DNA from 3 places in the Thioalkalivibrio sp. AKL17 genome. Region 3 is predicted to be linked to each of the others. Evidence: predicted binding sites of a transcription regulator. Region 3 holds the regulator's gene; each other region holds the start of a gene.

Region 1 (2,266 bases), 130 kb from region 3:
GCCGATGCTCTCCGAGTCCTGCTCGACCCGCTGGATTGCCTCCGCGGCACGATGCACTTCCGAGGCCAGCTGCTCGATCCCGGTTACGGTCCGCTGCACCACCTCCTGGCCACTGCGCGAAGATTCCAGAGAGCGGTGTGCCGCCTCGGTCGCCGATTGCGAGTTACGGGCCACATCCTGGGCCGTGGCGGTCATCTCGTTCATCGAGGTCGCCACCTGCTCGATCTCCCGACGCTGACGATCCCCGCCTTCGCGCGTGCGATCGGACACGTTCGAGACCTCTTCCGCGGCCGAAGTCAGCTGCCCGCTGGAACCGACCACCGCACCGATCAGGGAGCGGAACTGTTCCATCACGTCGTTGAACGCCCGGGCCGCACGCCCGACCTCGTCATCGCCGTGCACGTCCAGCCGCCGGGTCAGATCGCCCCCGCCCCCGGCGATGTCACGCAGCCCTTCCGTCATCTCGGCGAGGGGGCGCGTAACGAAACGGCGGATGAACAGAAAGATCGCACCCAGCAGCGGCAGGCTGACCAGGATCGCGAAGCCGAACAGCTGGATCCCGAAATTCGTCGCTCCCTCGTGCACCTCGGTCATGTCGAGACGCATGGACGTGGCCCCGAGAACCTCGCCTTCCTCCGCGACCCCGTGACAGGTCATGCAGTTGCGCCCCAGGTAGTCGCGCTCATTGCGGATCGGCATGACCACGCGGAGCTCGTCCGTCTCGCGGTCCACGCTGACGAACGATTCGCCACCGGCGAGGACCTCGCGCTCGATTTCATCACGGGGGGCGCTTTCTTCCGTCCCCTCACCCCACTGTTCGATCACGCCGTCGCCGCGCACGGCACGGAGATCCCGCACATTGCCCATTTCCTGGATCTGTTCCATGAACTCGTGACGCTGGTCCATGGTGCCGGTGATCATCAGGGTCGTCAGTCCCGCCCAGGTCATCTCGTGCAGGCTGCCGGCAAAATGCCCGGCCTGCTCCTGTGCGGTGTCACGCTGCTCCAGCACCGCCCATCCGATCATGCCGGACCAGACGAAGACCAGGATCAGCCAGATGACGCCGAGCAGCCTCAGCCAGATGGGAAGATCGTACAGGCGACGCAGCATGCGGTTACCCCGAGGTCATGGATTGCGGGCGCCCGGACTCACCGGCGCCTCCATCCGGGTTTTCGGCCGTTCGGCCCCAACCTTGAATGGCCGAAGGGACCTGCGAAGACCCGGCAGGCACCCCGCAAACGAAAAGGCCCGCCGGCATAAAGCCGGCGGGCCTGCAATCGAAGATGGAGGCTGGGCCCGGAATCGAACCGAGGTACGCGGATTTGCAGTCCGCTGCATCACCACTCTGCCACCCAGCCGGGGCAAGGCTTGTTCGACGGTCATGGATGCCGCCGAAACAGAAAGCCCCGGCGGTGCCGGGGCTTCGGGAAATCGTTTGGAGCGGGAAACGAGATTCGAACTCGCGACCCCAACCTTGGCAAGGTTGTGCTCTACCAGCTGAGCTATTCCCGCCCGTCGACAGATGCGTATTCTACAGACAGCGCCGGCGTCGTCAACACCGGATACAAAAAATTCGTTCAGGCGTCCCGGGCCGCGGCCAGCATGTACTGCACCATGGACACCAGCGTCAGCACCGCCGCCAGGTACAGCAGCCATTCCCCGATCAGGAACAGCGACAACCCCGCCACCGGCTCGGCCCACAGCAGCAGGAAGATGGCCACCATCTGGGCGCTGGTCTTGAACTTGCCGATCCAGGACACGGCCACCTTCGCGCTCGTTCCGACCTCGGCCATCCATTCACGCAGCGCCGAGATCGCGATCTCGCGGCCGATGATCACGATCGCGGCCAGCGCCAGCCCCAGGCCGGGGTTGTGGTCCACCACCAGCACCAGCGCGGCGGCGACGATCAGCTTGTCCGCCACCGGGTCGAGAAAGGCACCGAAGCGGCTGGTCACCGACCAGCGCCGGGCCAGATAACCGTCCAGCCAGTCGGTCACCGCGGCCAGCGCAAAGATGATGGCCGCCACGATCCCCGCCACCGGCATCGGCAACGCATAGAAGGCCCCGATCATCAGCGGGATCATCACGATGCGCGACCAGGTCAGCCAGGTGGGGAGTCGTGGAAACATATCGGATCAGGCCTCGTGGAACTGGTCGTAGATCGCCTGCGCCAGGCGGCGATTGATGCCGGGCACCTTGGCCAGCTCGTCGACCCCCGCGCGGGAGACCCCGCGCAGCCCGCCAAAGTGCTTGAGCAATGCAGTGC
Region 2 (2,266 bases), 230 kb from region 3:
CGTCAGGCGATCAACGACGAGGTCCAGCAGCTGATGGAGGAAGTGGGCCGGATCGCGAACAACACGGAGTACAACGGTCAGAACATCCTGGACGGCAGTGTGGAGGATCTGTTCTTCCAGGTCGGTGCCAACCAGGGGCAGATGACGGCCGTGAACGGCGTGGATTCGCGCACCACCCAGCTGGGGATGCAGGAAGCTGTGGGGGACACCCTGGACGCCGATACTCTCGCGGATCTCGATTTCTCCGATCAGGAAAACATCGTGATCGACGTTGGAGGCGAAGATAATGCGGTAACGGTGGAACTGGGTGATGACGTCGACACCCTTGATGACGTGGTTCGCGAGATCAACAGTGAGATTGCGGATGTGGCCGCCGGCGACGGCGATGCGGCGGAAGCGGTATCCGATGCCAACCTGGAGGCCTCGGTGCGTGTGGATAACGATGGAAACCAGGGGATTGCTATCACTGGCGCCTTTGATTCCGATTTTTCCGTAGATCAGGATGGTGGCAACCTTTTTGATGGTGCAGATTCGGAGGAGGTAAATCTGACCGATATCGATGTGACCACACGGGACTCCGCGACCGAGGCGATCGGTGCGCTGGACGGCGCGTTGGATCAGGTGAACTCTCTGCGTTCGGAGCTGGGCGCGGTGCAGACGCGTTTCGAGAGCACGATTTCGAACCTGGAGATCGGATCGGAGAACCTTTCGGATGCACGTTCGCGGATCATGGATGCGGACTTTGCGGCGGAGACGGCGGAGCTGACGCGCGCCGAGGTGCTGCAGCAGGCGGGGACTTCGGTGCTGTCGCAGGCCAATGCGGTGCCGCAGAACGTGCTGGGTCTGCTGCAGTAAGAAGGAGGTTTCCTCCGGGCCCGTGCCGCGGGCCATCCGAGGGCCCGCCCCGAGTGATCGGGGCGGGCCTTTTTTGTGTGTGTGGGATCTTGAGGTCGGTGGTTTCGACGGGCGCTGGTTTCGCGCGCGAGCGCGCTCCCACAGGGGCCGGGGCCGGGGCCGGCAGGAAATTGCCGCCGGGGTCGGCCAGAATTTGTGGAGAAGGCGTTGCAGCGCGACATGGCGCGTCGGAGCGGGGCGGAAAAAAATTGCCGGTGGGGCTAAAGGTGCTTGCCGCTCGGCCGTTACCGAAGTCAGGAGCGGATTACTGTCCGCGCGGTTGGCCCCCGTAACGGGGCTGTTGGCCCCGCCTCGGGGCCGCATGGAACGAGGAGAAAGAGCCATGTCTCAGGTCATCAACACGAACGTGATGTCACTGAATGCCCAGCGTAATCTGAACAACTCCCAGAGCGCGCTGGCCCAGAGTCTGGAGCGCCTGTCGTCCGGTCTCCGGATCAACAGCGCGAAGGACGACGCCGCCGGGCTCGCGATCTCGGAGCGCTTTACGTCGCAGATCAACGGCCTCAATCAGGCGGTACGCAACTCGAACGACGGGATCTCTCTGGCCCAGACGGCCGAGGGTGCGCTGGATACGGTGAGCGACTCGCTGCAGCGGGCGCGCGAGCTGGCCGTGCAGGCGGCGAACGATTCGAACTCGGCATCGGACCGCCAGGCGATCAACGACGAGGTCCAGCAGCTGATGGAAGAAGTCGGCCGGATCGCGAATAACACGGAGTACAACGGGCAGAAGATCCTGGACGGCAGCGTGGAGGATCTGTTCTTCCAGGTCGGTGCCAACCAGGGCCAGATGACCAACGTGAGCGGCGTGGATGCTCGGACCACCCAGCTGGGAGCGACCGAGGTGATCGGCGCAGGCGGGCTGGATTCGGACCAGCTCAGTGATCTGGAGGGTTTTGACGGTACGATCACCATCAGCGTGGACGGGACCGATACCGACATTACAGTGGGCATTGGTGGAGACGACGTCCAGACCATGGATGACGTGGTTCGTGCAATCAATGAGGAGATTGCTGCCCAGGCCATCGATGATGAGGTGATCTCGGAGGCCAGCCTGGAGGCCGCGCTGCGGGTGAACAACGAAGGCGAGACTTCGATTTCGATTACCGGGGCCTTTGACGCCGGGTTTGATGTGGATGGGGGCACGGCCGAGATCGAGGGCGCCGCTGACGTAACGCTTTTCGGCGATGGAGCAGGTGACGGGGACGAAGCCGTGCAGGTCAATCTGACCGAGATCGACGTGACGACCCGTGATACCGCCACTCAGGCCATCGGTGCCCTGGACGGGGCGCTGGATCAGGTGAACTCGCTGCGTTCGGAGCTGGGTGCGGTGCAGACCCGGTTCGAGAGCACC
Region 3 (2,266 bases):
TCACCGCCTTCCAGAGCGCCCACCAGCTCCCGCGCCAGCGCGAGCCGGTCTTCCCCGGAGGCATTCTCTTGTTCGGTCATCGGGTCTCTCTTGCCGTGTCAGCCGGTCGCGGTATTCAGCCTTGAGCTTCAATACGTTCGAAGATCTTTTCGATCTTCTCCTTGAGCGTCTCGGCCGTGAAGGGCTTCACAATGTAACCGTTCACGCCGGCCTCTGCCGCCTCCACGATCTGATCGCGCTTGGCTTCGGCCGTGACCATCAGCACCGGCAACGATTTCAGCCGCTCGTCCTTGCGCACCTCGCGCAGGAGGTCGATGCCCGGCATGTTGGGCATGTTCCAGTCGGTGATCAGAAAATCGAAGTCGCCGTTCTGCAGCATCGGCAGGGCGGTGCTCCCGTCGTCGGCCTCCATGGTGTTGTTGAAGCCAAGATCCCGCAGGAGATTCTTGATGATGCGCCGCATCGTGGAGAAGTCGTCCACGATCAGGATTTTCATACCCTTGTCCACAGTTCGCTCCGGGAATGTGTTTGAACCTTAGAATATCTGCAGGGACTCGACGTCTTCGAGCCACGAGCCCAGACGCGCCCGCAGACGGTGCACCGCCTGGCTGCGGATCTGGCTGACGCGCGATTCGGTCACGTCCAGCACCGCACCGATCTCGCGCAGGTTGAGTTCTTCGGTGTAGTACAGGTTGAGCACCAGTCGTTCGCGCTCGGGCAGATCGCCCAGTGCGCCGGCCAGTTCCTCGCGGAACTCCCCGGCCTCGATGCGCCGCGACGGGGACTGCTCCTGCCCTTCCAGCACGCGATCCGCCTCGCCCTCCGGGCCGCCCACCTCGTCCAGCGCGAACAGATGGGCACCGGCATGATCATCCAGCATCTGGTAGTAGGTTTCCACCGGGACGCCCAGCTCCTCGGCGATCTCCGGAGCGCGAGCGGCGCGGCCCTCGCGGGCCTCCACCGTCTGCATCGCCTCGGAGATCCGCCGGCTGTTGCGGTGCACCGAGCGCGGCGTCCAGTCGCTGCGACGCAGCTCGTCGATCATCGCCCCGCGGATGCGGATCCCGGCGTAGGTGGCGAAGGTCGCCCCCTGGCCGCCTTCGAACTGCCGCGCGGCCTCGATCAGCCCCACCATGCCTGCCTGCACCAGGTCATCCACCTGCACCGAGGCCGGCAGCCGGGCCATCAGGTGATGGGCGATCCGATTCACCAGCTCGACGTGGTCCGCGACCAGCTGATCCGGTCCCCCGGTCCCCGCCCGGGCGTATCCCGAAAGTCTGTTCTTTGGCGTGTTCATGCGCTTTGCAGCATCCTCTCGACGAAGAATCCAACCCCCCCGCTGGCGCCGCGGGCCACCGGCCAGCCGTCGACCTTGCGCGCGAGCTCGAGGAACGCCCGTCCCGCCGGGCTGCCCGGGGACTGCTGCACCACCGGCGCCCGTTTCTGCACCGCCTGGCGCAGGGCATCATCCAGCGGAATCACGCCCACCAGATCCAGTATGACCTCCGGCAGATAGGTGGAACAAACCGCCTGCAGCTTCTGCATCACGCGTTCCGCCCCGGCACGGCCCTGCACCATGTTCGCGACCACGCGGAACCGGTTCACGCCATGATCCCGATGCAGGACCTTGATCAGCGCATAGGCGTCGGTCATCGATGCCGGCTCGTCGGTGACCACCACCAGGGTCTCCTGCACGGCCTGACAGAAACTGGTCACCGACTCCTGCAACCCGGCCGCGGTATCCACCACCAGCACGTCCAGCGGTCGCGTATACATGCTGAAGGCCTGGATCAGGCCGTGATGTTCCGGCCGGCTCAGGTTGGCCATGGTCGCGATCCCGGACGCGGAAGGCACCACGCGGATTCCCTCCGGGCCCTCGATGATCACGTCTTCCAGATCCTCGACGTCCCCGGTCACCAGGTCGTGCAGCGTCCGCTGCGGACGCAGGCCCAGCAGCACATCGACGTTTGCGAGCCCCAGGTCCGCATCGAACAGCATGACCTCGCGTCCCAGTCGGGCCAGTCCGACCGACAGGTTGACCGAGACATTGGTCTTGCCGACCCCGCCCTTGCCCGAGGCCACCGCGACCACCTTCAGGGGCTTAGTGTTGTGTGACATGATGTCCCTTCAGCACCGGTTGAATCATTTCGAGCGGCGCGGGCTCCTCGCCCGCGGCCGGCTCGTCCGCGGATCGCGGTCGCCGGGCCTCGCGTTCCGTCGCCTGGCGCCGCCGCCAGGCCTGCATCGCCTCGTCGACCCAGGCATC

The links. The regulator FliA, encoded in region 3, starts transcription of late flagellar genes. The targets are predictions, from matches to a motif close to GCTAAAGTTNNNNNNNNNNCNGCCGATA.
Region 1: a site for FliA is predicted at 1,171-1,198, ahead of D577_RS0102695 (methyl-accepting chemotaxis protein). Genes of this name have one in related genera too.
Region 2: a site for FliA is predicted at 1,115-1,142, ahead of D577_RS0103210 (flagellin). Genes of this name have one in related genera too.

The regions. Positions count from the first base shown of each region.
Region 1 is NZ_KB898764.1:589,895-592,160, forward strand. Features, by position in the region: gene D577_RS0102695 (methyl-accepting chemotaxis protein) at 1-1,110, opposite strand, end outside; tRNA gene D577_RS0102700 (tRNA-Cys) at 1,285-1,358, opposite strand; tRNA gene D577_RS0102705 (tRNA-Gly) at 1,437-1,512, opposite strand; gene pgsA (CDP-diacylglycerol--glycerol-3-phosphate 3-phosphatidyltransferase) at 1,578-2,129, opposite strand; gene uvrC (excinuclease ABC subunit UvrC) at 2,136-2,266, opposite strand, start outside.
Region 2 is NZ_KB898764.1:693,160-695,425, reverse strand. Features, by position in the region: partial or broken gene D577_RS0103215 (flagellin) at 1-855, shown strand, start outside; gene D577_RS0103210 (flagellin) at 1,238-2,266, shown strand, end outside.
Region 3 is NZ_KB898764.1:463,160-465,425, reverse strand. Features, by position in the region: gene D577_RS0102135 (protein phosphatase CheZ) at 1-80, opposite strand, end outside; gene D577_RS0102130 (chemotaxis response regulator CheY) at 116-496, opposite strand; gene D577_RS0102125 (RNA polymerase sigma factor FliA) at 536-1,297, opposite strand; gene D577_RS0102120 (MinD/ParA family protein) at 1,294-2,118, opposite strand; gene flhF (flagellar biosynthesis protein FlhF) at 2,102-2,266, opposite strand, start outside.